Regions from separate parts of the Pseudomonas sp. IAC-BECa141 genome, predicted to be linked through region 2. Evidence: riboswitches for the same ligand, from Rfam matches in the RefSeq annotation. Region 2 holds a riboswitch; each other region holds the start of a gene.
What was found. Region 2 has a riboswitch for cobalamin ahead of I5961_RS12265 (TonB-dependent receptor plug domain-containing protein). Riboswitches for the same ligand answer to the same signal wherever they lie in the genome.

Region 1 (9,971 bases), 860 kb from region 2:
GATCCGCCACCGCCGCTTCGGCGAAGGTCGCCATCTGGCCGTGCAGGTCGCAGGCCAGACGCAACAACGGCACTGCCAGCGCCGCACCACTACCCTCCCCCAGACGCAGAGCCAGTTCGAGCAGCGGTTCAGCGCCAAGGGTTTCCAGCACATGGCGATGGCCCGGCTCCGCACCGCGATGACCGAACAGCAACCATTCACGGCAGGCCGGATTCAGGCGTACCGCCACCAACGCGGCGACCGTGCAGATGAAACCGTCCACCAGCACCGCCACACCTTCCTGAGCACACGCCAGATACGCGCCAACCAACGCTGCAATCTCGAAGCCGCCGAGATTGAACAGGGTCTGCAACGCATCACCGCGCTGTGCCGCATGCAGCGCCAGCGCCCGCTCGATCACCTGCGCCTTATGGCTGACGCCTTCGGCATTCAGCCCGGTGCCGGGGCCGGTCAGGTGCGCCACCGGGCAATCCAGCAAAGCACAAGCCAGCGCACTGGCGGCGGTAGTGTTGCCAATGCCCATTTCACCGCCGATGAACAATTGCGCGCCCGCCGCCTTCGCGCGCAGCACGCTGTCGCGGCCGCCCTGCAAGGCGAGTTCGCCCTGGGCCCGAGTCATCGCTGCGCCCTTGGCGAAATTCGCCGTGCCCGGACCGATGTTCAGGTGACGCACACCTGGCAGGTTCAACGACGGGGTCACGGTGCCCAGATCCACCACTTCCAGCTGCGCGCCGAGTTGCCGCGCCAGCACGCTGATCGCCGCGCCGCCGCTGACGAAGTTCAGCAGCATCTGCCCGGTGACTTCCTGCGGAAACGCAGAAACGCCTTCGGCGACAACGCCGTGGTCGCCGGCAAAAATCGTGATCCAGACCTGATCGAGGTTCGGCTTGATCCGGCCCTGCAATCCGGCCAGTTGCACCGCCACCGATTCGAGCTGCCCGAGGGAACCGGCGGGTTTGGTCAATTGCTGCTGACGCGCCGCCGCGCTTTCAACGGCTTGCGCATCCACCGGTTTGCACGGATTCAGCCACCAGGCTTGGGTCATAACGCAGGTCCTTTCAAAGTCAGGGGCAGGCCGGCGACCGTCAGGACGACTCGCTGACAACGCTCGGCCAGAGCTTGATGCAGCCAACCGGCTTCATCGACGTAGCGGCGAGTCAATTCGCCCAGCGGCACGACACCCATTCCGGTCTCGTTGCTGACAAAAATGATTTCACCCGGCAGCGACGCCAGGCATTCAAGCAACGCTTCGCGTTCGGCGGCGAGGCGTTCGACGTCTTCGAGCATCAGCAGATTGGTCAGCCACAGGGTCAGGCAATCCACCAGCAGGCAACGGTCGGGGCTGGCGGTTTCGCGCAGCACCCGAGCCAGCTCCAGCGGCTCTTCGATCAACGCCCACTCGGCTGGACGCCGCGCGCGATGATGGGCGACGCGTTCATTCATCTCGCCATCCAGCGGCTGGCTGGTGGCGATGTAAGTGACGGCCAGCGCGCTGTCAGTGGCGAGTTTTTCGGCCAGGCGACTTTTGCCGGAGCGGGCGCCGCCGAGGATCAGTTGGAGCATGGATAAATCCTATAAATATCAGTGCTACAGCTACCGTCTTCGCGAGCAAGCTCGCTCCCACAATGGAACGCATTTCAATGTGGGAGCGAGCTCGCTCGCGAAGGGGCCGGCATGGGCAAATCACATTCCACAGAGTTGACGCAACAAATCAGTGTCCAGATGTTTTTCCACCAGATCCGCCAGCCGCTCGATATCGCGTTCGCGCAGGCCGTGATAATCCACCTCCTGCACATCGCTCAGTCCGGCCCAGCGCAACAGGGCCGCACTGGCCGCCGGCGATTCGAACAGGCCGTGCAGGTAAGTGCCGAAAATCTGCCCGTCGAGACTTTGCGCGCCGTCGCAGCGACCGTCGTCCAGACGCACAGCCGCATTTTCCAGCGCCGCTCCCGTCGTCACGCCCGCATGAATTTCATAGCCACTGACCTCGGCATCTTCCAGCGCCAGACGCCCGCGCACATTGCGCAACTGTTTTTCGGCTTCGAGCTGCGTTTCAAACGCCAGCAACCCCAGACCGGCGCTGGAACCCGGCGCGCCTTCCAGGCCCAACGGATCGTGCACCTGCTCGCCGAGCATTTGCAGACCGCCGCAAATCCCCAGCAACTTGCCGCCATAGCGCAAATGCCGGCTGATGGCGGTCTCCCAGCCATTGGCGCGCAGATAGGCCAGATCGCTGCGCACGCTTTTCGAGCCCGGCAGAATGATCAGGTCGGCCGGCGGAATCGCCTGCCCCGGGCCGAAGAATTGCAGATCCACCTGAGGATGCAGACGCAGCGGATCGAAATCGGTGTGGTTGCTGATGCGCGGCAACACCGGCACCACTACTTTCAGGACTTGCTCGACCTTGTCAGTCTGACGCTGATCAATGCCGTCCTCGGCCTCCAGATGCAGATCCATCACATACGGCAGCACGCCCACCACCGGTTTTCCGGTGCGCTGTTCCAGCCAGTCGAGGCCCGGTTGCAGCAAGGCGATGTCGCCGCGAAAACGGTTGATGATGAAGCCCTTGACTCGCGCCTGCTCGCTCGGCGACAGCAGTTCCAGCGTGCCTACCAGATGGGCAAACACGCCGCCACGATTGATGTCGGCGATCAACAGCACCGGGCAGTCCACCGCTTCGGCGAAGCCCATGTTGGCGATGTCGCCGGCGCGCAGATTGATCTCTGCCGGCGAGCCTGCGCCTTCGACCATCACCAGCGGATACGCGGCGCTCAAGCGCTCATGGGAAGCGAGCACGGCCTGCATGGCGATGGCTTTGTAGTCGTGATAGGCGACGGCGTTCATGCTGGTGACCGCACGGCCGTGGATGATGACCTGGGCACCAGTGTCGCTGTTGGGCTTGAGCAGCACCGGGTTCATGTCGGTGTGCGGTTCGAGAAACGCCGCCTGGGCCTGCACCGCTTGCGCGCGGCCGATCTCGCCGCCGTCGGCAGTCACCGCGCTGTTGAGCGCCATGTTCTGCGGTTTGAACGGCACCACGGCAACGCCCTGACGGGTCGCCCAGCGGCACAGTGCCGTCACCAGCGTGCTTTTGCCGGCATCGGAGGTGGTGCCCTGCACCATCAATGTGGTCATGCGGTTTTTTCCTTGGAGCAATGCTTGGCGAATGCTTGCAGGGCTTGCTCAAGGCGCGCCTCGTCCGCGGCATCGGCGGGCAACCCGAATCGCAGGCTGCTGTTGTGCGCGAACAGGCGCAGAAGAATGCCGCGTCGAGCCATGAATTCATGCAGCGCGGCGGCCTGTTCGGTGATCAACCACTGAAACAGCGCGCAGCCGCCTTGCGGTTTGAAGCCATAACGTTCGAGCAGCGCAGCCAGCCGCTCGCTGGCCTCGTCGCTGCGAATGCGCTGACGCGTATGGCCTTCGGTGTCGCGCAGACAGGCCTGCCCCAGCACACGCGTCGGCCCGCTGACTGCCCAGGGCCCGACCTGTTCGGCCAGCAACCGGAGCAACTTGCGCTCGGCCAGCACGAACCCCAGCCGCACACCGGCCAGACCAAAAAACTTGCCGAACGAGCGCAGCACGATCAACCCCACTTGATGCGCATGGGGGGCGAGACTCAGCTGCGGTGTGTTGTCCATGAACGCTTCGTCGACCACCAGCCAGCCACCGCGCTGGGCCAGCCGCGCATGCCAGTCGAGCAAACGCGCCGGGGTCAGATTCAGGCCTGTTGGATTGTTCGGATTGACGACTACCAGGACGTCGAGACTGTCGAGAAAGAAATCGACTTCCTGCTCCAGCACCTCACGCACGATGTAACCACTGCGCCGCCAGGCTTCGGCATGCTCGGCGTAACATGGCGACAGCACGCCGACCTTGCCGGCCCGGCGCAATCGCGGCAACAACTGAATGGCCATCTGTGAACCGGCCACCGGTAGCAAACTGTTGGCCCCATAGTAATCGCAGGCAGCCTGCTCCAGACCGTCATCGTTCTCCGGCAAACGTGCCCAGGCTCGCAGCGGAATCTCCGGGACCGGAAACGGCCACGGCGCCAGGCCTGTGGACAGGTCGAGCCAGTCTTCTTCCGCGATACCGTATTCGAGCGCCGCCCTGCGCAACCGGCCACCGTGCTCAAGCATAGAATTCAGCCCCCACGCAGAGAATCAGCAGCCATAACCATACCCCGCGCCGGACCAATTGCCAGCCGCGATCAATGGAATCGGCATCCGCCGGCGCGCCCTCGCCCAGTTGCGGACGCTCGTGCAGCTCGCCGTGGTAGATCGCCGGGCCACCCAGCTCGACGCCCAAGGCACCTGCGCCGGCAGCCATCACCGGGCCGGCGTTCGGGCTGTCCCATTTCGGCGCCTGAGTGCGCCAGCATTTCAACGCGAGTCGGGTCTTGCCCAGCAGCGCGTAGGTCAACGCCACCAGCCGCGCAGGAATGTAGTTGAGGATGTCGTCGATTTTTGCCGCCGCCCAGCCGAATCGCTCGAAGCGCTCGTTGCGATAGCCCCACATCGCATCAAGTGTATTGCTCAGACGATAAAGCACCACGCCCGGCGCACCGGCCACGACAAACCAGAACAGCGCGGCGAACACCGCATCGCTACCGTTTTCCAGTACCGATTCGGTGGCGGCCCGGGCGACGGCGGTGCTGTCCAGCTCATCGGTCTGTCGACTGACCAGATAACCCACACGCTTGCGCGCCTCCTCCAGATCATCGCTGCGCAGGGCCTTGGCGACCGGCTCGACGTGCTCACCCAGGCTGCGCATGCCGAGGGCGCAATACAGCGCAAGAATCTCGACGATCCAGCCCACATACGGCGCCCAGGACAACGCGGTGGCCAGCAGGGTCAGCGGCAACACCGCGATCACCCACGCGGTGACGCCATGGCTGCGCCAACCACGACCGGCGCTGTTGAAACGTTGCTCGATGCGCCCGGCGAAATTGCCGAACGCCACCAGCGGATGCCAGCGCTTCGGCTCACCCAGCAGCGCATCCAGCGCAACTGCGGCGACACTCAACAACGCCACACTCATTGACTCACTCCCCAGAAATTTTCATACAGCAACTCATTGAGCGGACGCTCCTGCGCCCAACCTTCGAGTACCAGCATCGGCGCCGGATAGAATTTCTTGACCGGCCCCAGGCAAAGCACCGCCAGCGGCTTGGCCCCGGCCGGCAGTTTCAGCAGATCGGCCAGTGCCTGCGGCTCGAACAGCGACACCCAGCCCATGCCCAGGCCTTCGGCACGCGCGGCCAGCCACAGGTTCTGGATCGCGCAGGACAGCGACGCCATGTCCATTTCCGGCAGCGTACGGCGGCCAAAAATGTGTCGTTCGCGATCGTCCATCAACGCAGCCACCAGCACTTCGGCGCAGTCGCTGATGCCTTCGACCTTGAGCTTCATGAACTCGTCGCTGCGCTCGCCGAGGGCTTCGGCGGTGCGCACGCGTTCTTCTTCAACAAGGTTCTGGATCTGGCCACGCAAGGCGCGGTCGCTGATGCGGATGAAGCGCCACGGCTGCATCAGGCCGACGCTCGGTGCCTGATGTGCAGCCTCAAGCAATCGGCGCAACAGTTCCGGCTCGACCGTGCCACCGCAGAAGTGGCGCATGTCGCGGCGTTCGGCGATGGCGCGGTAGACCGCTTCGCGCTCGGCGTCAGTGAAGGCGTTGTCGGTCATGGCCCCATCGCTGGCAAGCCAGCTCCCACAACGGATTGCGTTTCTTCAGACATCACACCGCCCACTGTGGGAGCTGGCTTGCCAGCGATGGGGGCCTTATGGTCCGGCGCAAATAATATTGCGATAGCTGCAGGATTGGACGGGAAATAGAAATGCACGTACGAGGCGGTCATCCGCCCTTGCCTGTAAACCGCTTCCGCGCCGCGCCCGCCATTGGGGCTGTGGCCACGGGCGATTGGCGTCAGTTCGGTGGTGGTCAGGGAATGGTGATAGGTGTGGCCGCGCAACTGGCCTTCCGGCAAGTCGACTTCTTGCAGCGCCAGCGCGGCGAGGCGCTTTTGCATCACGGCGTCGCCACTCAGCAGGCCGACCAGATCAGCGCGGGTGCCTTCGACATCAGTCAGCGAGTCGAGCAGGTACAGCATGCCGCCACATTCGGCGAGCAGCGGTTTGCCGGCCGCATGGTGCGCGCGGATCGCTTTGAGCATGTCGGCGTTCTGCGACAAGGCAACGTGGTGCAATTCCGGATAGCCGCCGGGCAGGTACAAGCTGTCGGCGTCGGGCAATTGCCTATCGCGGATCGGCGAGAAGAAACTCAATTCGGCGCCCATCGCCCGAAGCAAGTCGAGACTGGCGCCGTAGGTAAAGGCGAAAGCTTCGTCGCGAGCGACAGCGATTCGCACGCCTTCGAGCAGCCTTTCGGTCTTGCCGATTTCAGGCGCGGCGAACTCCACGGCCGGTGGCAGCGCTACCTCGCAAGTGCCGGCCAGCGCTTCGGCGGCGGCGTCGAGGCGCACGTCGAGGTCATTGAGTTCGCTGGCCTGCACCAGACCGAGATGGCGGCTCGGCAGTTCGATCCCGGTTTCCCGGGACAACGCGCCGTACCAGCGCAGGCCTTCGGTGAGGCTGCCTTCGAGCAACTGCGCATGACGCACGGTGCCGACACGGTTGGCCAGCACGCCGGCGAACGGCAAGTCCGGCTGATAGCGCGCCAGTCCCAGGGCCAATGCGCCGAAGGTCTGGGCCATCGCGGTGCCGTCGATCACGCCGAGTACCGGCACGCCGAAATGCCGGGCCAGATCGGCGCTCGACGGCGTGCCGTCGAACAAGCCCATCACGCCCTCAATCAGAATCAGATCGGCTTCGGCGGCGGCTTCCCACAACAGGCGTCGACTTTCCTGCTCGCCGACCATCCACATGTCCAGTTGATAGACCGGCGCACCGCTGGCGCGCTCGAGGATCATCGGGTCGAGAAAGTCCGGGCCGCATTTGAACACGCGAACCTTGCGCCCCTGATTGCGATGCAAACGGGCCAGCGCGGCGGTGACGGTGGTCTTGCCCTGACCGGAAGCCGGCGCGGCGATCAGGACCGCCGGGCAGTGACGTGGTTGATTCAAAGTTCGACGCCTTTCTGCGCTTTGATGCCGGCCTGGAAGGCGTGCTTGATCATGCCCATTTCGGTAACAGTGTCGCCCATCTCGAGCATTTCCGGTTTGGCGGCGCGACCGGTGACGATCACATGCTGCATCGGCGGACGGGCCTGCAGATCGCTGAGCACCTGATCCAGATCGAGGTAACCGTGCTTGAGGGCGATGTTCAGTTCATCGAGCACCACCAGACCGATCGACGGATCACGCAGCAGCTCGCGGGAGACTGCCCAGGCCGCTTCGGCGGCGGCGATGTCACGCTGACGGTCCTGTGTTTCCCAGGTGAAGCCCTCGCCCATTACATGGAAGCGCACTTGCTCGGGGAAACGACGAAAGAAAAGCTCTTCGCCAGTACTGTTGCGGCCCTTGATGAACTGCACCACACCACACTGCATGCCGTGGCCCATGGCGCGGGCGAGCATGCCGAACGCCGAGCTGCTTTTGCCTTTGCCATTGCCGGTCAGCACCAGAACCAGGCCACATTCGTCCGGCGAATTGGCGATGCGCTCGTCGATCACGGCTTTTTTGCGCTGCATGCGCGCCAGGTGGCGCTCGTCGCGTTCGGGGGAATCAGTCATGGGGGAGCTCTCCGTTGAGGCTGGATAACGGCGGGCAGGCACAAGAATAGACGGCAACAAGCCTGGCATCGCCCACCGTGATGCCGCTGGATGGATCAGGCCGGTCTCCGGGCTCATGAGCGGTTTGCGCCTGGCTGCGCGCCTTCCCGCTTTTACGCAGTGGCATCAGACGCAGCTTTTACTCATTTACCGTTGCGGGGGCAGCGCCGGGATCGTGAGGGTTCATCACTTGGAGACCCGCCTCACCGGCTTCCCTGTTTCACTCTGTCGACATGCGCCACAGAGCACCTGAAACAAGCCGCGAAGGTTAGAGGGTTGGGGGTGGAGCGTCAATTGAAGAGGGTCTCGTGCGGCGAATAACTGCCGCTGATCAATTAACTGACGCCAATCTTGTGCCACACTGTCAGCAGTGATATCAAAGAGCCATGCTTTTTGACTGCAGAGAGCACATCACAATAACAAGGGAGAGCACCATGCAAGGCATGATCATCAGCAATCCGCGGCTGGAATTCCTGCGCCCGGTGCTGGAACGCTGGTTTGACTGTATCGACCGCTACAACGCCGTGCGCGGCGACAATGACACTCCTTACTGGCACGACGAAAAAGCCAACCTCGGCCTGCTGTCCGCCGCTGCCTGGATGGCCGAATTGGTGACCTTGAGCGACACCGCCACCCGCAAACAAAACGAAGAAGGCGAGCGCAATGCCCGCGCCGACCTGTTCATTGCTGGCGCCGAAGATCGCGCCTTCATCCAGGCCACTCAACGCTGGCCGCGTGTCACCAACCTGAATCTGACGCAGGCTTTGGTGGATATCACCAGCGACGCCAGGCGCATCAGCTACGCCAGCGACCTGAAACTCGGCTGCCTGTTCGTCGCCCCGCAAAAAGCCCAGCACAGCGCCAGCCCGGAAGAGTTGCAGGACATGGTCGACGACCTGCAAAAGGAACACACCTGCGCCGTCGCCTGGTACTTTCCCTACGCCTACCGCAAATTGCGCAGCGAAGCCGGCAACTATCACCCCGGCATTGCCGTGCTTTTCAAGGAAGCCCGCGGCTGAGGGTTGAACCATCGGGCTTGTGCGCTTCTCTATGACTAAGAATGCATTCATAGGGAAGATCAGCAATGCGCAAGCCCCAGCTCGTTTTCGTCATCGTGCTCGCCGGAGGGCTCGCCGCCTGTGGTGAATCCTCCAGCCTGCAAGTCTCCGACGGCACTGGCCCGTCACCGAAACTGCCCGAACCGAACAAGACCCTGATTCCGACGGTGAACATCGCCCCGGCCATCGGCTGGCCGGCCGGCGCGAAACCGACGGCAGCGGCAGGTACTCAGGTGGCAGCCTTCGCCGAAAATCTCGATCATCCGCGTTGGCTGTATGTACTGCCCAATGGCGACGTGCTGGTGGCGGAAACCAACGCTCCGCCGAAACCGGACGACAGCAAGGGCATTCGCGGCTGGGTGATGAAAAAAGTCATGGGCCGCGCGGGTGCCGGTGTCCCCAGCCCGAACCGCATCACCCTGCTGCGCGATGCCGATCATGATGGCGTGGCCGAGACCCGCACGGTGTTCCTGCAGAACCTCAACTCGCCGTTCGGCATGACTCTGGTCGGCAACGATCTGTACGTGGCCGATACCGATCGCCTGTTGCGCTTCAACTACGAGCCCGGCGCGACCGAAATCAAGAGCCAGCCGATCAAGGTCGTGGACTTGCCGGGCGGCACGCTCAACCACCACTGGACCAAGAACGTCATCGCCAGCAAGGACGGCAGCAAGCTGTACGTCACCGTCGGCTCGAACAGCAACGTCGGTGAAAACGGCCTCGATCAGGAAGAAGGTCGTGCGGCGATCTGGGAAGTGGACCGCGCCACTGGCAATCACCGGATCTTTGCCTCGGGCATCCGTAATCCCAACGGCCTGGCCTGGGAGCCACAAACCGGCGCGCTGTGGACAGCCGTCAACGAGCGCGACGAAATCGGCAGCGATCTGGTGCCGGACTACATCACTTCGGTCAAGGACGGTGGTTTCTATGGCTGGCCGTTCAGCTACTACGGCCAGCACATCGACGTGCGCGTGGAACCACAGCGACCGGACATGGTGGCCAAGGCCATCGCCCCCGACTACGCCGTCGGCCCGCACACCGCATCACTGGGCCTGACCTTCGCCGAAGGCAATCGCCTGCCGGCGCAGTTCAAGGAAGGTGCATTCATCGGTCAGCACGGCTCGTGGAACCGCAAACCGCACAGTGGCTACAAGGTGATCTTCGTGCCGTTCGCCGCTGGCA
Region 2 (9,971 bases):
CCAGTAGTCGTTGTGATTGATGGTTCGGGTGCCGCCATTGGCGGTGTTGTTGATGCGCGTGTAGCGGGTGTCCCAGTCGTTGATATGACCTTTGATGAAGTAGCTCAGGCGCTCGTTGAGAGTCTGTTCGAAGGTCGCCGTGGCGATCTGCTGGACGCGGTCGTTGGTGGTCTTGTGGTTGTCCACCGGGCGGGCGAAATCGACGTTGGCGTCGGCGTATTGGTAGAACAGCTCCAGTCGTTTGTCATCGCCGAAGGACTGAATCGCCTTGCCGCCGAACGTTGTGACTTCATAGGCGCGTTTCTTTTCGGAGACGTTTTTCAGGTCGCGATTACGAAACGGCTGATAGCCGTCCGAGACGTTATGGCTGATATAGGCCAGCAAGCCCAGATCGCCAAAACCGTTGCTGAAAATGTTCTCGGCCCGCGCATCACCGGTGGTGCCGCCGAAGGTGTCCAGGCCCATGTTCACTTCACCGGAGGCTTTGCGGCTGTGCGGGCTGCGGGTGACGATGTTGATCACGCCCGACACCGCTTGCGTACCGAACAACAGGCTTTGCCCACCCTTCAGCACTTCGATGCGTTCGATGGCATTGGCCGGCAAAGTGTCGAGGTACAAACCGCCGTACAGACGATTGTTCAGACGCACACCGTCGAGCAGGATCAGCGTGTCGTCGTTGCGCCCGCCCAGCAGGGAATAAGTGCCGTAGTCGAACGGGCCGTTTTTCGGCGCGACGTACAGACCGGGAATGAACATCTGCATCACGCGGCTGACATCGGCGCTGGGGCCCGCGCGCTCGATCTGCTCACGGGTGACGATCTCGACCTTGCTGCCGAACTGCGCCATGTCGGCCACCGTGGTGGACTCCACGGACGGAGCGGAAACGATTTGCTGATGGAGTTCGAGCGGCGTGTCATCCGCCAGCAACAGGGGGCTGAACAGACAGCCGAACAACAGGGATGGAGCCGGAGTGTTGAAAGGTTTGATCATCGTCTTCTCGAAAGGATCTTCGCAGAAGAGCATGCAGGAGAAGGCATCGCGCACACGCCGACACCGGCCCATGCCCGCCCACCGCAGGAGTTTGCCAAAAGCATTTCAGGCCGGTCTCCGGGCTCGCGCGTCTGGACGCTTTCACCTTCCCATGGCCGTCTGGCCACAGTGGTGTGTCGAAAGCATCACGCGCCTACCGTTGCGGGGGCAGCACCGGACTTGTTCGAAAAGAACGTACCGGTTTCCCGTTTCACCCCATGCACGGCGGCATGGGACACCTGAAACAGGGCGGCATCTGAACATTCGGGTGGGCGTGCGTCAACCTGGACGGTCGATGGATGACGTTGAAGGCGGTTTTGCAGGCTTGATCCGATTCATACGAAATCCAGCAACAGTGTTTGTCCAACCCGCCGATATTTCCTCGCCACCCCAACCCTTAGCATCGTCTCCAACCCGTGAACAAACACGGTCCTCAACGAGACGGTGAACATCATGAGCTTCAAGAAAATCGCTCTGGTTTTAATGCTTGGCAGTTTCGGTGCACACGCTTACGCCGATAACACGGACGCGGCGAATATCCCGGTCGAGACCTACAGTTCTTCGACAAATCTGGATATCGAGCACGTCATCTCCATTACCGAACCGGCCAACGAATGCGCCCCGGTGCCGGTGCAGATGACCTACGAAGATTCCCATGGCGAGCGCCACGTTCTGCAATATCAGGTGATGGGCACTGGCTGTTCCAGTTGAGTCAGGTGCAGAGGATGGAGGGTCGACACTCCATACTTGCCACGCTCAAACCGCTTTCGCTCCAACCACGTCTTCATCCGATGCCAGTAACTGCGGGATCGACTGCTTCAGAAACTCAACCCAGGTCTTGATCTTCGCATCGACGAACTTGCGCGACGGATAGATCGCAAACAGGTTCAACTCCTCCAGCCGGTATTCCGGTAGCACCCGCACCAGTGTTCCCGCCCTCAGGCCATCCACGGCCGATGCGATCGGCTGAATGCCGATGCCCATGCCTTTTCCGATCGCGATGGTCATGCCGTCGGCGGTGTTGATGTGAAAGGGCGACACGGGAATGGTGATGGTTTCCATGCCTTCGGGCCCTTCGAAAGTCCAGTTCTCCACCGGCATTACCGTGTTGACGATGCGCAGACACTCGTGCTCGCAAAGCTCACCCGGTGTTTGCGGCAATCCGCGTTTTGCCACGTAGGCGGGCGAGGCGCAGAGGATGCTGTAGGTGATGCCCAGACGTTGCGCGACGAAGCCGGAATCCGGCAGGTCGCGGGCCAGCACGATGGACATGTCGAAGCCTTCTTCGAGCAGGTCCGGGACGCGGTTGGTCAGGGTCAGGTCGAACATCACCGTGGGGTGAATTTCCCGATAGCGGGCGATGGCGTCGATCACGTAGTGGTTGCCGATGGCCGACATGGTGTGAATTTTCAAGCGGCCAACGGGCAAGGTCTGGGCGGTGCCGGCTTCTTCGTCGGCTTCGCGCACGTCATCGAGGATTTTTTCGCAGCGCTCCAGATAACGCATGCCGGCCTCGGTCAGGGCCAGACGCCGGGTGGTGCGGTTGATAAGCCGGGTGTGCAGACGCGCTTCGAGGGCGGAGATGGCTTTGGAGACGTTGGTGGTGTTGGTGTCCAGCAGCTCGGCCGCGGCAGTGAAGCTGCCGCTTTGGGCGACGGCGATGAAGAAACGCATGCTCTGGAAAACGTCCATCGGTGTCGTCTCAACAGGCAGGTGGAAAGAATATAGGGGCGACCTCACAGTAGACCGCCCCTTCGCCATGGTCACTTTTTGCGGGGAATGAAACCGGGTACGCCCGTCTCGACCACCGAGTTGAAGCGGATTCGCGTCGTGATCTCTTCCCTGATCTCGCGCATCGCCCGGTGCGGCAACGTCGCGATATCGAAGTTTTCCTGAATCCGGCTCGGGTTCGCCGAGGTCGTCAGGAACGCCGTTCCCCGCTGCACCGCCCAGGCCAGGGCCACTTGCGCCGGGGTTTTCTGTACGTGCCGGGCGATCCCGGTGAGCACCGAATCCTCAAGCACATTCGGCTCCATGCCATGGCCCAGCGGGGCGAAGGCGAGCAGGATGATGCCGTGTTCCTTGCAGAACTCCAGCATCTCCCACTCGGGCAGGTACGGATGGGATTCGATCTGCACCACCGCCGGTTTGATTCGCGCGGCGGCGACGATGTCCTTCAGCGCGTCGAGGGTGATGTCGGAAAGCCCGATGGACTTGCAGCGACCGTCATCCACCAGCGCTTCGAGGGCACGCCAGGTGTCGATCAAACGGGTCTCGCCATCGTAGATCACGTGCCCGAACACATCCCGTGGGTCCTGATCGTCGCCGGGCTGGAAGGCGAACGGCGTGTGGATCAGGTAGCAGTCGAGATAGTTGACCTGCAGCCGCTGGCAACTGGCTTCGAACGCCGGTTTGACCCGCTCGGGGCGGTGGTTGGTGTTCCACAGTTTGGTGGTGACAAACACGTCTTCGCGACGGATCTGGCCCGCCGCAAACACCTGCGCAAAGGCTTCGCCAATCTGCGTCTCGTTGCGATAGCGCTCGGCGCAGTCGAAGTGGCGAAAGCCCACTTCCAGCGCGCATTTCACTGCTTCGGTGGTGGTGCTCAAGTCGCGAAACAGCGTGCCAAACCCCACGGCCGGCATCGAACCAGCACCGTTGTTCAACGCTATGCGGGTGTCGCGAAGTTCATCGTGAAAGGCTTCGTAAGTCATGTCGTGTCTCCGGTATCTGTCGTTATAGAAGGGATGAGGTCTTGCGGGCGGCGAGTTTCTGATCAAGCACACCCACCGAGTTGCCACCCAGCGCCACGAACAGGCGCACCGAGTCGAGATAACGCGCGGTCTTCACTTGAATCTGTCCGAGCAAGGCTTGCTGATAGGCGCGTTCGGCTTCCAGCACCTGCAGCAGGCTGTTTTCGCCTTGGGCGTAGGCCTGGCGATTGAGGCGCAGGCTGGCGTCGGCGGCGCGCAGGGCATCGTCCTGCGCCAGGTTTTGCTCGGCGCCGTGGTTGAGCGCCTGCAAGGTGTCCGCAACCTGGCCGAAGGACTGAATCACCGTTTGTTGATAGCGGGCGAGCGACGCGTTGTAGCCTTCGACGGCGCCTTCGCGCTCAGCCTTGAGCGTGCCGCCGTTGAAGACCGGCGCCGTGAGCCCGGCGGCAAATCCCCAGAGCGCGGCGCCGCCATTGCCTGAGGCGGCTTGCATCAGCGAGGCCGACAGCTCGACATGCGGGTACAGATTGGCCGTCGCGACACCCACCGCCGCGCTGGCGAAGTGCAGTTCGGATTCGGCTTGCAGGATGTCCGGCCGGGTGTGGGCCATGGTCGACGGCAGGCTGACCGGAATGTTCGACGGCAGGGCGAACTCGTCGAGACTGAAGTCCGGCGCAATCCAGTCCGCCGGACCTTTGCCGGCCAGAATCGACAATGCATGACGCGCTGCATCGCGCTGCTGGGCGAGGGGCGGCAGCAACGTGCAATCCTGAGCAAGGCGGGTTTCGGCCAGCGACACGTCGATTTGCGTGGTGCTGCCGCTTGCCTGGGCTCGGCGCACCAGATCGAGGTTTTTCGCGTCGTTGGCCAGCAGGGTTTCCACGGCGTTGATCTGCGCGTTGGCCGAGGCCAGCAGCAAAGCCTGGCTGGCGACATCACCGGTCAACGTCAGCCAGGCTGCTTCGTAGCGATGCTTTTGCAGATCGGTCAGCGCTTGCTGCTGTTCGATCGTGCGTTTGTTGCCGCCAAAAACGTCCAGATCGAACACGACCCGTGGCCCGATCCCGTAGAAATTGGAAACCACCGGTTGCGGCCCGTTGTGCGTACGCTGGCGACCGGCAGAGGCGCCGAAATCGACCTGCGGATAAAGCACACCTTCCGCCGCCGCGACCGAAGCAGCGGCCTGGCGAATAGTCGCGTCAGCGGCGGCCAGTTCGAGATTGCCGTCGATGGCGCGACGCACAACCTGATCGAGTTTTGGTGAACGAAACGCCGACCACCAATCGCCGTCGAGTCGCTGGCCCATCGCGAAATGCTGTTCGGCAGCTTGATCGTAATGCAGCGACGGGCTCTCGGCAGGCCGTTGAAAATCTGGGCCGACGGTGCAAGCGGACAACATCACCAGCATCGCCAGCGGGGTGAGGCGCATAGAAGCTTTCATGGTTCAGACTCCACGTCATCAGTTGGCCGCAACGGGCTTGCGCAGGAACATCACCAGCGGACTCACCACGAGCATCGCCAGCATCAGAATCTTGAATTGGCCCATCACCGCGACGAACGCCGCCTGATGGGTGACCAGATGGTTGAGGCCTTCGAGCGCCGGCAACGACGTCGGCATGGCCACCCGATAAGGCGTGAGCTGACTGACCAGCGCCGAGTGCATCGCCTGGGTGTTGTTGAAGAAAAAGATCTGCACCACGGCCACGCCGAGGGTGCTGCCGTAGACCCGCATCAGGTTGAAGAAACCGGTGGCTTCCGGGCGCAGCTTGGGGTCAATGGTGCTGAACGCGGTCTTGCTAAGCGCCGGCATCAGAATGCCCAGCCCCACGCCCTGGATGAACCCGGTGACGGCCACCGGCGTCCAGTCCATCAGCGGCGAATAACCGAGCATCAGCCAGTTGGCGTACACCACAAGCGCGATGCCGGCGGCGACAAACAGTCGCGCGTCAATCCATGCCGGCGCTCGCATCATCAACAGAAACGCACCCACCAGCCCGATGCCACGGGGAACGGTCAGCAACCCGGTGGTGTCCGGCGGATAGCCGAGGACTTCATCGAGCATCGGCGAGGTCAGCGCCATGGTCGACAGCAACACGAAACCCAGGGCGAAGAACATCACGGTCGACAACATGAAGTTGCGGTCGCCGAACAAACCCTTGCTGAGAAAGTGGGTCTTGCGGGTCAGCGCATGGACGACGAACAGGTACAGGCCGAGGGCGCTGGCGAGCGCTTCGATCCAGATTTCCGGCGAGTCGAACCAGTCCAGCCGTTCGCCGCGATCGAGCAGCATCTGCAGGCCGATCATGCCGACCGTGAAGCTGGCGAAACCGAAGAAATCAAACGCTGGGCGCGAGTCTGCTTTCTTCTCGGCGAGCAGCAACGACACCACAATCAGGATGTAAGCGGTCAGCGGCAGGCTGAGGTAGAACATCGGGCGCCAGTCGAAATACTCGCAGATTACGCCGCCGATGCTCGGGCCGCTGACGATGCCGAACAGCACCAGCGCGGTCCATTTCGGGCCGAACGCCGGGCGGTGTTCACCAGGCAATGACTCCATAGCGATAGCCATCGACAACGGCGCAATCACGCCGCTGGCCAGGCCTTGCAGAATGCGTGCGGCGATGAACTCCAGCGGCGCGCCGGCCAGCGTGCCGAGCCACAGACCGAGGGCGAACAGCACCAGCGCTGTCTGATAAACCCGCTTCAACCCAAAGCGTCCGGCGAGCCATTGCGCGACCGGCATCGTGATCGCGCTCGCGGCCAGATAAGCGGTGAAAATCCATCCGGCCTGATCGTCGGTCATCGACAGACTGCCCTGAATCAACCGCAGCGCGGCGTTCGGCAACGGCAGGTTGGCTGACTGCATATAGGTGGCGAGCAGGGCGACAAACCGCAGTGCCCGCGCATCGGCTGTTGAGCTGTTCATCACGAATTACCCGCAGACAACAACGACTTGAGCGGATGCCACCATGGCGTGCGGTGCCCGGTATCAACCTTGACCGTGGCGCTGGTGCCGGAGAACAGCGGCAAGGCAGGATCGGCCTCGTCCAGTTCCAGACGAACCGGTACCCGCTGCACGACCTTGACCCAGTTGCCGGTGGCGTTCTCCGGCGGCAATAGCGCGAAGTCGGCACCGGCACCGGGGCTCATGCTGATCACGTGTGCCTTGAACGGGCGATCCGGGTAGGTATCGAGGGTGATGGTCGCGGTCTGGCCGGGGCGCATGTGCGTCACCTGGGTCTCGCGGAAATTCGCCTCGATCCAGATTTCCCGGTCGGAAATCAGCGCGAACGCCGGTGCGCCGTTGTTGACGTAATTGCCCACCTGCAAATCATCGACCTTGGCGACGATGCCGTCGTCCGGCGCGGTGACCGTGGCGTAGGACAGATACAACTGCGCTTCGTCGAGTTGCGCCCTGGCCTCGCGCACGGTGGGGTGATCGTCGAGGGCAATGTCCGGGTTGCCGTTCAACGCGACGACGGTGCTGGCGATCTGTTGCTCGATGGACGCGATGCGCTGGCGCGAGACTTTTAGGTCGGTTTCGGCGCGCTCGTAAAGGGCCTTCGACACGAACTCGGTGGCGATCAAGGCTTTCTTGCGGGCGAACTCCTTCTGGTCGTAATCCGTCGAAGCTTTCGCCGATTGCAGCTCGGCCTGTTGCTGGCGATAGCTGGCCTTGAGGCCGTCGATGCGCAAGCGAGCATTGGCCAGTTGCGCTTCGGCCCGGTCGACGGCGATCTGCAACGGCTTGGGATCGATGCGAAACAGCACCTGGCCTTTGCGCACGGGCTGGTTGTCGTCGACCGCGATCTCGACTACTTGCCCGGAAATCCGCGCATTTATCGAGGCCTTGGCCACGCGGGCATAGGCGTTGTCGGTGGAAACGAAGGGCTCGTTGGCAACGTACTGGCCGTAGCCAATCGCGGCGAAAAGCGCCGGAACGCCGAACATCAATACGGGGCGCAGATGCTGCTTGAGCGGCTTCTTCGGCGGCGCGTCGACGGGGTGAGCGCGGGCTTGTTCTGCGGTGAGATCTAATGGCTGATTCATGAACGGCTCTCTCCAAAGTGCTGGGCGGCGTTGAATGCGGTGCGTCATCAAGTCAGTGCGCGGTGCAGGAGGGGTTCTCTGTTGCCGCTGTTTCGTCGTCGCCAGCCTCGGTTCGAGCGCTGTTACAACAAACCTGCCGATCAAGGAATTTCTGATTCCTTAATTTTGTGCGATGGTGTAAGAATATGAGCGACTTCATTTCCCTGCAAGGAATTTGTACGACATGGCACAAAATAAACCGACAGAAGGAAAAGGCCGTGGCCGTCCACGGGCCTATGACCCGCAAACCGCTCTGCAACAGGCACTTGGCGTGTTCTGGAACACAGGCTATTCCGGCGCGTCACTGGACAGCATCGCCAGCGCCGCCGGCATGAACCGCCCCAGCCTGTACGCCGCGTTCGGTGACAAACACGCGCTTTACATCAAGGCCCTCGATCAGTATTGGGACACCGCCCACGCCGCCATGCAGGCCGCGCTGAACGACAGCAGCCTGACCCTGGAACAGGCCCTGACCGGTTTTTACGAAGGGCAACTGGCGATCTATTTTTCCGGCGACGGCCAGCCACGCGGCTGTTTCGCCATCGGCACCGCGACCACCGAAGCGGTCGAGGACCCGGAAATCCGCAACGTGCTGTCGCAGCGCTTGAGCCAGCTCGATGCCGATCTTGAAGCCCGCCTGCAACGGGCGATCGAATCCGGCGAACTGACCGGCGATGTGGATGCCGCCGCACGAGCCATGCTCGCGTCATCGCTGCTGCACAGCATCTCGATCCGCGCCCGCGCCGGTAAATCCCGCGAAGAACTGGCGGGGCAGGCGCGCGATGCGGTGAAGGTGATCTGCGGTTGAACGGGCTTGAGGACATCCTCACTCAAGGTTTGTCCGTGGTGTTCTGCGGAATCAATCCGGGGTTATTGGCCGCAGAGCAGGGCCATCACTTCGCCGGCCGCAGCAACCGCTTCTGGCGCACGTTGCACCTGGCCGGTTTCACACCCCATGAAGTGCGTTCGGAAGACGACCGCTCGATTCTGCACTTTGACTGCGGCCTGACCGCCGTGGTCGATCGGCCGACAGCGAGTGCGGATCAACTGTCTGCCGAGGAATTCACCGCAGCCGCTGCCAGCTTCGAACGCAAGATCGCCCGCTACGCGCCACGCTTCGTGGCGTTTCTCGGCAAGGCGGCGTACGCCGGTTTATCCGGCAGGAAGTCGATTGAATGGGGGCTGCAAGAGGACATGTTCGGCGGCGCTAGAGTCTGGATTCTGCCCAATCCCAGCGGCCGCAACCTGGCGTTCAATCAAGCGCAACTGGTGGCGGCGTATCAGCAGCTTCGACGGGCTTCGAGTGTCAGCACATAAGCACTGAACATGTCCGCCATACCCTCGGCGCGGGCGGTGATTTCTTCGTCGGTGCGCGGGCTGAGTGAAAAATCCTTTCCCACCGAACTGAGCGTGGCCAGGATCAGATCGCAGGCTTGCGAGCGAATGGCTTCGCTGGCCCCGGGCAGCAACTCGACCATGAATGTCGCAAAGATCCGCTTGCCCGCCGCCCGCACTTCATGGGCCTGCGGCGCATCGCGATAAAGCGGCGCCGCATCACTCAACGCGCCACGCATCTGCGCTTCCTCGCACTCCGAACGAATGAACGCATGCACCAGCGTGCGCAGGCGTTCCAGCGGCGGCGGTGTGCTGATCGGCAGCGAGTTTGAACCGTCGAAGATCGAACTGGCTCGGCATCATTTTGTTGAAGGCGGGGTGAGTGATCTGATTGAAATTCGGAGAAAAGGGGACGCGGAGAAAAGGGGACAGATTTATTTTCTGAAAAAATAAATCTGTCCCCATTTTCAGTCCATTTTCACTGAGTCCCCGTTTTTTCCTAGATTCGAGGTCGTTGCAGCTTGACCCACTCTTGCACCGTCGGGCGTTGCCATTGGCGCTGCGCGTAATCCTCCAGCTGAGCCGGCACCTTGTCCCCGTTGAGTATCAACCGGTTCAGCATCAATGCCAGATCAACATCGGCGATCGACCACTCACCAAAAAGGTAATCCGGATTGTCGGTCAGCAGCCATTGAGCGACATCAACCAACTTTTGCCTGGCAGCCTCAGCCGACGCTGACAACGGGCCGTATTTGACGCCGTAGAACACGACAAGCGTAGAGCGCTCCTGTCGGATCGGTAGAA
Region 3 (9,971 bases), 670 kb from region 2:
TGGTGCGAGCAAGATGCCGGTCTATGATGGCGAACGCACCCAGGCGGCACCGACCACGCGGCTGTTCTATGACGCCTTTGGCAAACGTGCCTGGCAGCAGAAAGATTTCTATTCCGTACTCGATGCTCAAGGCAGTCAGGCCGCGCTGATGGCGCGCATGCTGGAGCTGGGGCACAAAACGCCGCTGACGCCCAACGCCAAACTGCCGGAAGACATCGTGCTGGGGCTCAATCGCGAGAACCTGTGCGCGATGCCCGCCGAGTTCGACGGTTATGCCAGCGCCCATCCGAAAGAGGGCATGCCGCTGGCGGTGACCGGCCTGACCGATCAGCAATATCAGACGTTGCAACGTTGGTTGGCGTCCGGTGCGCCGATCGATGAGCAAGGCCTGGCGCCGAGCGCCAAAGAGGCGTTGCAGATCGTTCAGTGGGAAAACCTGCTCAACCAGCCCGGCGCGCGGGAAAGCCTGGTCGGGCGCTGGCTGTTCGAGCACTGGTTCCTGGCGCATATCTATTTCAAGGACGGCGAGCCGGGGCATTACTTCCAGTGGGTGCGTTCGCGCACACCGACGGGGAAGCCGATCGATCTGATTGCCACGCGTCGCCCGAACGACGATCCGGGTACCCAGGTTTACTACCGCCTGTGGCCGGTGCAGGGCGTGATCGTGCACAAGACCCACATCACTTATCCGCTGAGCGCGGCGAAGATGGCGCGGGTCAAAAGCCTGTTCTACAACGGCCACTGGCAGGTCAATGCCTTGCCGGGCTACGGACCGCAGAGCCGGGCCAACCCGTTCGCGACCTTTGAGGCGATTCCGGCGCAGGCGCGCTATCAGTTCATGCTCGATAACGCCGAATACTTCGTGCGTACATTCATTCGCGGGCCGGTATGCCGCGGGCAGATCGCAACCGACGTGATCCGCGACAACTTCTGGGCGCTGTTCCAGGCGCCGGAACACGACCTGTACATCACCGACCCGAACTATCGCGGCCAGGCCACGCCGTTGCTGGCCATGCCGGGGCAGAACGACGATGTCGGCAGCGTGCTGAGCCTGTGGCACAACTACCGCAACAAGCGAAACAAATACGAAGCCCTGCGCCGTGACAGCTACGCCGACCTGCCGGCACCGAGCTGGTCGACCCTGTGGGCCGGCAACGACAACGCCTTGCTCAGCATCTTCCGTCACTTCGACAGCGCCTCGGTGACCAAGGGCCTGATCGGCGAAGTGCCGCAGACGATGTGGCTGTTCGACTATCCGCTGCTGGAGCGCACCTATTACCAGTTGGCGGTGAATTTCGATGTGTTCGGCAACGTCTCCCATCAGGCGCAAACCCGCTTGTATTTCGACCTGATCCGCAACGGCGCCGAGCAGAACTTCCTGCGTCTGATGCCCGCCGATTCTCGCGAGGGCTACCTCGACGATTGGTACCAGAGCAGCGGCCAGTTCAAGATGTGGCTCGATTACGAAGCCATCGATGACGACAAGCCGACCGCGCTGAAGCTCGACGAGAAAGACCCGAAACACGATTTCGCCATGCAATTGCTGGCGCGCTATGGCGACCTCAACGCGCATCCGGATCCGATCAACCGCTGCGCAGACGCCTATTGCTCGCGTCCGAACATCGACCCGGCCCTGCAAAACGCCGAACAGGCGCTGAGCCGCCTGACTTCACGCCCGGCGGCTGGCTTGAAAGTGATCGATCAATTGCCGGAAGCGACCATGCTTCGGGTTGAAACCCGCAGCGGCAAACGCGAGGTCTACAGCCTTATGCGCAACCGCGCCCACAGCAACGTGGCGTTCCTGCTCGGTGAATCGCTGCGCTATCAACCGGGGCTGGACACGCTGACGATCTATCCGGGTGTGCTCAGCAGCTACCCGAACTTCATGTTCAACATCCCGGCTGATCAGGTGGCGGCGTTTGTCGATGCCATGGAAAACGCGAAGGATGCGCCGCAATTCGAGAAGATCGTCGAACGTTGGGGCATCCGCCGCAGTCATCCGCAGTTCTGGTTCTATTTCCACGACTTGAGCCAGTACATCCACGAGACCGAGCCGGTGGAAGAGGGCGTGCTGGATATGAACCGGTACGAGAATCTTTGATCGTTTGAACGATGGCGGTTGTCCCAATCCTGTGATGTACGGAATCGGGAGCGCCATCGATGTTGATTTCAGTGCAGGCCCTGCGCGGGCTGGCCGCGTGGGCAGTGGTCTGCCATCACTTCATGCAGATTTTCTTCGACTTCAAGGCGCGCGGGCCGATAGGGCAGCTGTTCATCGACAAGGGCGCGGTGGGCGTCGATATCTTTTTCGTGATCAGCGGGCTGGTGATTTTCCTGTCCACCGAAGGCAAGGCGTTGCCGCCGACGCGGTTTCTACTGTATCGACTGTTTCGGATTGTGCCGGCGTATTGGCTCTACACCGTTCTGATGGCGTTGCTGGTGGTGTTCGCCCGGCCATTGCTGCCGGATCAGACAGTGGACTGGAGCCATTTGCTGTTGTCGCTGCTGTTTATCCCGACCGAAAACCCCGGTGGCTACGGGATCTACCCGACCCTGAACGTCGGCTGGACCCTGAATTACGAAATGCTGTTCTACGTGTTGTTCGCCTGGGCGCTGTTGTTCCGGCTGCAAGTGCGCTTGCTGGTGGTCGCGGCGCTGCTGTTTGCGGTGTGCCAGGCCTGGACCGGGTTTGGCTGGGTCAGCGAGTTTTATCGCTCGGACATCGTTTATGAGTTCCTGCTGGGGATCGGCCTCGGCATGCTTTACCGCCGCGGCTGGATCGGGCCGGCGCTCTGGCTGCCGTTACTGGGGATCGGCGCGGCGTTGCTGGCGATCTATCACCTGCCACCGGAACCCCGATTGCTCAACTGGGGCGTGCCCAGTGCCGTGCTGGTCATGGCCAGCATTGCGCTGGAGCGACATGTCGAGCGCAACAGGTTGCTCAAATTGCTGGGCGACTGTTCGTACTCGGTGTACCTGATGCACGTGCTGGTGCTGTCGGCCGGCGGGTATCTGGCCCGGCGCTATGGGATCAACCCGTATTTGATGTTTGGCGCCTGCGCACTGGCCATCGGAATCGGTTCGTGGCTGAGCTACGAATGGGTGGAAAAGCGCAGTTATCAGTGGCTTAAAGCTCGGATCGACGGCGAACGTGGCGCTTAGCCGATTTGCGAACTATTCCTACGTAAATACTAGGACTTTGTGCCGCGCGCCGATTGGCGTAAACTCCGCCTCAAGCCTGCGAGGAGTCTCCATGACCGCTATTACCATTACCGACGCCGCCCATGATTACCTGGCCGATCTGCTCTCCAAGCAGAACACTCCGGGCATCGGCATCCGCGTTTTCATCACCCAGCCTGGCACCCAATACGCCGAAACGTGTATTGCCTACTGCAAGCCGGGCGAAGAAAAACCTGAAGACACGGCGCTGGGGCTGAAAAGCTTCACTGCTTACATTGACTCGTTCAGCGAAGCGTTTCTCGATGATGCCGTCGTCGACTACGCCACCGACCGCATGGGCGGCCAGCTGACCATCAAGGCGCCAAACGCCAAAGTCCCGATGGTCAACGCCGACAGCCCGATCAACGAGCGCATCAACTACTACCTGCAAACCGAAATCAACCCGGGGCTGGCGAGCCACGGCGGTCAGGTCAGCCTGATCGATGTGGTTGAAGACGGCATTGCCGTATTGCAGTTCGGCGGCGGTTGCCAAGGCTGCGGCCAGGCGGACGTGACCCTGAAGGAAGGCATCGAGCGCACCTTGCTCGAGCGCATTCCGGAGCTCAAGGGCGTTCGCGACGTGACCGACCACACGCAGAAAGAAAACGCCTACTACTAAGGCGTTCGCTGCGGCATGAAAAACGGCGCCCCGTGAGCGCCGTTTTTTTTGCGTGAAATTTGATCGTTCCCACGCTCTGCGTTGGAATGCAGCCCGGGACGCTCCGCGTCGCATTCATGGTCGATAAAGGTGCGCATGCCCCGCGCGATACAGCGATGACTCACCAAAGTGATCGCTACCCAAAACCCGCCCAACCAGAATCAACGCCGTACGCCGAAACCCCTTCGCCGCCACCTTCGCGACAATGTCCTCCAGCGTCCCCACCACCCAATCCTGATCCGGCCACGTCGCCCGGTGAATCACCGCGATCGGGCAGTCCGCGCCGTAATGCGGGAGCAACTCAGCCAGAATCTTCTCCAGATGATTGACCCCCAGATGAATCGCCATGGTCGCCCCGTGCTGCGCCAGATTGCCGAGTTCTTCACCGGCGGGCATCGCTGTCTTGTCCGCGTAACGGGTCAGAATCACGCTTTGTGAGATGTCCGGCAGGGTCAGTTCAGCGCCCAGCAGCGCGGCGCACGCAGCCGTGGCGGTCACGCCGGGAATGATCTCGAACGGAATATCCAGCTCGCGCAAATAACGGATCTGCTCGCCAATGGCGCCATACAGACTCGGATCGCCCGAATGTACTCGTGCGACGTCCTGGCCCCTGGCGTGGGCGGTCTTGATCAGGTCGATGATCTGTTCCAGGTGCAGCTCGGCGCTGTTGACCACGGTTTCAGCGCAATGACCCTCCAGCACCGCCGTCGGCACCAGCGAACCTGCGTAGATGATCACCGGGCAACTGCGGATCAGCCGCTGGCCTTTGACGGTGATCAATTCCGGGTCGCCGGGGCCGGCGCCGATGAAGTAAACGGTCATCGCTGGATCCTGTAGAAAAGGGCAGTGCAGTGCTTCACAAGCCCTTCAGATGAAGAATGCTCATGATCGAAAGCAGGAATTATCGGGAATTTACGCAGCGCCGGCCAATGCCAGAGTTGCCTGCGCGTACTTTTGCCGGGAAATCAGCAGTTTTGCCGGGCCACTGATCAACTGTTCGGCGAGTGCCAGGGCGGCACTTTCCGCCACGCCGTAGCAACCGGTGCGTTCGAAGGCGATTTGTGAATGATGACTCAAGCGTTGCTGATAACAGGCCAGCTCTTCGCTGCTGAAATACAGCAACGGCAGCGCCAGTTGTGCGGCGAGTTCCTGCAGGCCGGGTTCATCGCGCTTGAGGTCGATGCTGGCCAGCGCCTTGACCTTCTCAAGATCAATTCGATGCGCCTGTAGCGCCTGATCAAGCAATGCGCGCAGCGTGCTGGCCGGGCAGCCGCGCTGGCAGCCCAGGCCGACCACGAAGGTCGGCGCTGCGCTGTCATCGGTCATGCGTGGTACTGGCCTTCGCTTTTGCGGCGGAACAACCAGGCGCTGATCAGGCCCAGGGCCAGCCAGAACGCGACGTTGGTCAACTGCGAAGCGATTTTGAACTGCGCTTCCAGAGCTTCCGGTGCGAGCATCGAATGCACTTGCGGTTGTGGCGCGCCGATCACATGCGGCACGGCAAGGATCGCTACGCCGAGGATCTTCATCAGCCAGCTGCGGCTGAACGCGATCAAGGCCAGACCGACAGCGGTGGAGGCGGCAGTGCCGATCCACCACATCTGACGCGAGGCCAGGTCGGCAGCGGCGGTGCCGGGCAGCTCGGGCGGCAGACCCATGGTCGGGGCGAGCACGAAGGTCGCGTAACCGGCCAGGCCCCAGAGCAGGCCTTGGGAAGTTTTGGTCGGCGCCCGCAGGGTGTACAAACCCGCCAGCATCAGGGCAAAGCCCACGGCAACCACCAGATTGCCGCCGGTTGTGGACAGCACACGCTGCCAGCCGTCCTCCGGCTCCCAGGCTTCGGCATCGTGAGTGTGGGCGGCGGTGCCGGCGGCGTGTTCGTGAACCTCGACCACCGGTTCGGCTTTCTCGAAGGTTTCGGCCTGCAGAATCAGTGGCGAAACCCAGAAGCTTTGCAGCAACGTCAGGAGCAGGGCGGCCAGAAGGCCGGTGAAACCTGCGGTCTGCGCAATACGCTTGATCATGTCGTCAGGTCTCAGTGGCACGGGAACGCGGCGCTGTGACGGGTATCGTGGGCGGCGTTGTGTACCGCTTCGATGTGCGAGAAACCGGCGAAATACACGAGGCACGCACCCAGGATCGACGCGCAGACGGCGGCGGTCAGGCGTTGGCTCAGGGTAGTGGTGCTGGAGATCTTGTCCGAATTGCTGCCGGTGCTGCTGATGATCGACATGGCGCTTCCCTCTGGAGTGTCAGCGGGTGAACAGAGCGCATGAAAATCCCTGCGAGTCAGGCACGCAGAGGTTCGAACAGCGCCCGCCCACCGCGGGTTTGTTATGTTCAGTAACGCAGGATGCGCACTGTGTGTTGCGGGCCGGTCTCCGGGCTCACGAGGGGCTGGCGTCAGGCCGACCTGCAAGCGTCACCTTCCCATGCCATCGGCACAGTGGATCTGACGCTTCGCTCGCTTACCGTTGCGGGGGCAGCACCGGACTGACATGGCTTTAGAGTAAAGCACATGATTCACCGGTTTCCCGTTTCACCCTGTGAAGGGCACCCGTAACAAGTTGTGTAGGAGACCATGGGCGGGGGATTCGCGTCAATCGACGGCGCTAAAGCGTCGCGAGTGCCACGTACACCGCCAAGGCGATCAGAAACGCGTAATAGGACTTGATTGGCGTCAGGCTCAGCAGCCAGGCCAGCGTTACCGGCACAATCCACTGCATTGCAGCGGCGTGCTGCTTGGTCAGCGGAAGGAGTGACCCCGCCAGCAGGCTGACCAGCATCGCCACCGACGTGTACTTGCCAAGGCGACCGATGAAGCTGCGGGCACCGCCGGACAGCCGCTCGACATAGACCGCCAGCGGCAGCAGCCGGCAAATCGCGGACACCAGTGCGCAGATCAGCACATACAACCAGAAAGTACTAGGTTCGGTCATAGACATAACTCGTCAGGACTGTGACTGCCAGGACCAGCAGCAGGCTCACTTCGCCCAGCCAAAGCAAGCTGGCGGCGGTGGCCAGGCCGGCGATCCATTGCGCGTGGAAGCTGTGACGCTCGCGGGCCATCTTGCCAAGCGAGGCGCTGATGAAGACGGCGATCACCACGCTGACGTGATCCATCACGGCGTTGTCGGCCAGGCTCGCAAAGCAATAGCCGGCGATGGTGCCGAGCAGGGCGGCGGCATACAGCAAAAAGCACACGGTGTTGGCGTACGCTCGACTGATCGGCTGCTGTTCCTTGCGGATCGACATAAGCGTGAATGCAGCATTGGCCATCACCGCCAGCGCCGGAACGAACGCCTTGATCGGCCCTTCAAGGCTGGATTTCAGGCTCAGCGTGAAAACCAGAAAGCGCAGGTTGATGCTCAGCGCAGAGACCAGCACACCAAAGGCGTTCAGCAGATGCGCGGGCGTTTCCAGCAGCGTCAGTTGCAATGGCGAGGCCATCACCGTGCCGCTGAACACCACCATGGCCGGCATGTCCAGGCCATGGCGGCGCCCGAGCATGCCGATCAGGGTGAAAGTCAGCAACAGCGAGAACACGAACGGCAGCGCATCGCGAATGCCGGTCGCAATCTCGTTGTGCGACGCCGTTTTTGCCAGCGCGGAATCAACCGGCATGGGTGCTTTGCCGCGTGCCGGCGAGCAGTTCCTCGACCCCTTTCTTGTAGGCCAGGGCCTTCTCCAGGTAGTACTCGGTGGAGAAGCGCGGAATGAACTCTTCCACCACCGCGACCCCGCGATAGCCGTTGACCGCGAAACGATTGAGCACGTCGCTCAGGCGCAGGTTGCCTTCGCCGATCGGCAGATGCTGGTGGTGCGTATCGTTGAGATCGGCAATGTGCAGGTGCCGAGTGATCGGCGCCAGACCGGCGATGGCTTCGAACAGGCTTTCGCCATACGGCAGCAGCGAACACAGGTGCGTCACGTCGATGGTCACGAAGCATCCGGTTTCCTGGTGGAAGCGCAGGTGTTCCTCGACCGTGAATACCGGAAATTTCGGTCGCTGTCCGCCCATGTTTTCCAGGCACAGGGCAATGCCATCGGTGTTGCAGCGTGTTCTGACCTGATTGATCGCGTTGATCAGGTTGTCCAGCAACTCGGCATTTTCCAGCTGATCCTTATAGCCGGGGTGGAAGGTGACACTGGTGGCACCCGCCTCACGGGAAAAATCCACGGCGGCGCTCAGGCAGTCGACCGCCTGGGCGCGTTCGGCCAGATCCGGGGAGCACAGGTTGTACTGGCGTCCCCACCAGCCGGCATGCACGGTCAGGGTGATGCCATTGTGCTCAGTGAAACGGCGGATCTGCCGGGCCAGATTGACACGTTCCTCGGCGCTGAGTGACCAGAAGACCTGTTCGGCGTCTTCGCCGATTTCGAACTCCACGGCCTTGAAATGTCGGGCCAGATCGGTGATTGAGCCGAAGATATCCGCCGGGTTGTCGTAGACATTGGTGGAGAAGGAGATCAGCGGAAAATCCTGGCTGATCGGGCCATCGATACGGTACAGCGTTTCATTCGTGGTCATTGCGCCTGTCCTTGGGTAGTGAACCGTGGGTGGGAAATCGCAGCGTTGAAGGCTGCCTGGTCGTCCGCGTCGCTACAGCCCAGCAGCACGTAGCCGTGACGGTCTGCAGAGCGGCGGATGGGCCGGCCGAACTTGTCATGGTTGAGGATCGCGCGCAGCGCAAACGGCTGTTGCAGCAGACGCCCCTGCAGCGGTTTCGGGTCGGTGGTGTGGTCCGCTTCAATGTAGCGAATCGCCATTTTCACGTAGGGTTTCTCGATTTCCGGCAGTGCAGAGCCCGTCATTGCGGCGATGGTGCTGGCCGCCAGATGCACGCCGGTGGTTTTCCAGACCATTTCCCATATCTGGTCGCCGCCGAAGCGAGTCTGGGTCTCGATGAAGTGCAGGCGTGAACCGTCGAGCTTGATCTCGGTGTGAGCCGGGCCCCAGCGGTTGCCCATGCGTTCGAGCAGCCACAGCACGGCTTCTTCGATTTGCACGCGGCTGTCATCATCGAGCCCGGCGGGAAAGTCGTGGCCGGTTTCGACATACCCCGGCGCACCGCTGGTGTGTTTGCGGGTGATGCCGAGAATCTGGTGCCGGCCATCCAGACTCAAGGATTCGACACTGTATTCCTCGCCGGTGGCGAAGGCCTCGATCAGATTGCAGCCCTCAAGCGGCAGTTGCGCGACATCCTCTGGCCGGTCGATGGCGTAGACGCCTTGGCTGCCGGAGCCGTTGACGGGTTTGACAATGGCCGGGCCGTGACGGAGCACGAAGGCACGAACCTCCTCGCGACTGTTGACGGCGGCGGCCGGCAATTCGTAGCGGCTGCCTTGCAACAATTGACGAAACAGCAGCTTGTCGCGGCTGACTTCGACACTGCCCAGGCTGTTGTGGGCGATGCCCAGTTGTTCGCCCAGCCGGGATGCCGGCAACAGGCCCAGTTCCGAAAATGACACCACGGCATCGAACGGGTGCTGACGGTGCAGTCGCTCGATGGTTTCGCTGTAAGCGTCCAGTTCTGCGATGTCCGGCGTCAGTACCGGTGTTGCGTGCTTGCGCTGATAGTCAGACAGGTCACCAGGCTGTTGGACGAGGGTAAAGCGAAACTGCCTTTGTGTATCCCAGTCCATTCCCGAATCGCGGCCGCCGATGAGCAGAATGTGACGGATGCTCGTCGCGACGGGGACTTCGCCGTAGACATCGATGTCGGCGACGGCCAGCAAGGATTCGCGCAGGCTGGCGGTATCGGGTTGCTTGAACTCGATGTACAGGTAGTTCTGGAAACCGTTGCTGACCGGTCCGATGGCATCGCCCGGCTTGACATAGGCATACCGGCGCTGGAATCCCGCAAGGCGTTCGATGCGCTCGGCGTGGTGCAGTCCGTCATAGAACCGGTCGGTGCGGGCGAACGGTGTGGCAATGCCGAACGCAACGGGGGGCGGCCGGAAAGAGGCTGCATTTCAGCGGACAGTGTCCGGTGGTAGCAGACGTCCAGGTGCAAGCCCCAGGCTTGGCGAATCACGTGAATCCGGCTGCCGCCGGGGCGCGCGCCGACTTCGAGAATCTTCGGTCCGCTGG

Region 1: another riboswitch for cobalamin. It lies ahead of cobO (cob(I)yrinic acid a,c-diamide adenosyltransferase); the one in region 2 lies ahead of I5961_RS12265 (TonB-dependent receptor plug domain-containing protein).
Region 3: another riboswitch for cobalamin. It lies ahead of I5961_RS15345 (CbtB domain-containing protein); the one in region 2 lies ahead of I5961_RS12265 (TonB-dependent receptor plug domain-containing protein).

Annotation. Positions count from the first base shown of each region.
Region 1 is NZ_CP065410.1:1,828,185-1,838,155, reverse strand. Features, by position in the region: gene cobT (nicotinate-nucleotide--dimethylbenzimidazole phosphoribosyltransferase) at 1-1,045, opposite strand, end outside; gene cobU (bifunctional adenosylcobinamide kinase/adenosylcobinamide-phosphate guanylyltransferase) at 1,042-1,563, opposite strand; gene I5961_RS08340 (cobyric acid synthase) at 1,684-3,135, opposite strand; gene cobD (threonine-phosphate decarboxylase CobD) at 3,132-4,139, opposite strand; gene cbiB (adenosylcobinamide-phosphate synthase CbiB) at 4,132-5,040, opposite strand; gene bluB (5,6-dimethylbenzimidazole synthase) at 5,037-5,687, opposite strand; gene I5961_RS08320 (cobyrinate a,c-diamide synthase) at 5,684-7,084, opposite strand; gene cobO (cob(I)yrinic acid a,c-diamide adenosyltransferase) at 7,081-7,692, opposite strand; cobalamin riboswitch at 7,773-7,999, opposite strand; gene I5961_RS08310 (hypothetical protein) at 8,166-8,750, shown strand; gene I5961_RS08305 (PQQ-dependent sugar dehydrogenase) at 8,816-9,971, shown strand, end outside.
Region 2 is NZ_CP065410.1:2,692,486-2,702,456, forward strand. Features, by position in the region: gene I5961_RS12265 (TonB-dependent receptor plug domain-containing protein) at 1-990, opposite strand, end outside; cobalamin riboswitch at 1,081-1,287, opposite strand; gene I5961_RS12270 (DUF2790 domain-containing protein) at 1,483-1,740, shown strand; gene I5961_RS12275 (LysR family transcriptional regulator) at 1,786-2,721, opposite strand; gene I5961_RS12280 (aldo/keto reductase) at 2,793-3,743, opposite strand; gene I5961_RS12285 (efflux transporter outer membrane subunit) at 3,766-5,184, opposite strand; gene I5961_RS12290 (DHA2 family efflux MFS transporter permease subunit) at 5,203-6,669, opposite strand; gene I5961_RS12295 (HlyD family secretion protein) at 6,669-7,793, opposite strand; gene I5961_RS12300 (TetR/AcrR family transcriptional regulator) at 8,017-8,640, shown strand; gene mug (G/U mismatch-specific DNA glycosylase) at 8,637-9,149, shown strand; partial or broken gene I5961_RS12310 (TetR/AcrR family transcriptional regulator) at 9,113-9,472, opposite strand; partial or broken gene I5961_RS12315 (O-methyltransferase) at 9,459-9,584, shown strand; gene yfcF (glutathione transferase) at 9,667-9,971, opposite strand, start outside.
Region 3 is NZ_CP065410.1:3,365,426-3,375,396, reverse strand. Features, by position in the region: gene I5961_RS15375 (fatty acid cis/trans isomerase) at 1-2,101, shown strand, start outside; gene I5961_RS15370 (acyltransferase family protein) at 2,161-3,162, shown strand; gene nfuA (Fe-S biogenesis protein NfuA) at 3,254-3,838, shown strand; gene cobM (precorrin-4 C(11)-methyltransferase) at 3,953-4,699, opposite strand; gene I5961_RS15355 (cobalamin biosynthesis protein) at 4,790-5,203, opposite strand; gene I5961_RS15350 (CbtA family protein) at 5,200-5,901, opposite strand; gene I5961_RS15345 (CbtB domain-containing protein) at 5,913-6,110, opposite strand; cobalamin riboswitch at 6,232-6,453, opposite strand; gene I5961_RS15340 (hypothetical protein) at 6,490-6,816, opposite strand; gene I5961_RS15335 (AzlC family ABC transporter permease) at 6,803-7,501, opposite strand; gene I5961_RS15330 (sugar phosphate isomerase/epimerase family protein) at 7,491-8,408, opposite strand; gene I5961_RS15325 (ATP-grasp domain-containing protein) at 8,405-9,523, opposite strand; gene I5961_RS15320 (ATP-grasp domain-containing protein) at 9,427-9,971, opposite strand, start outside.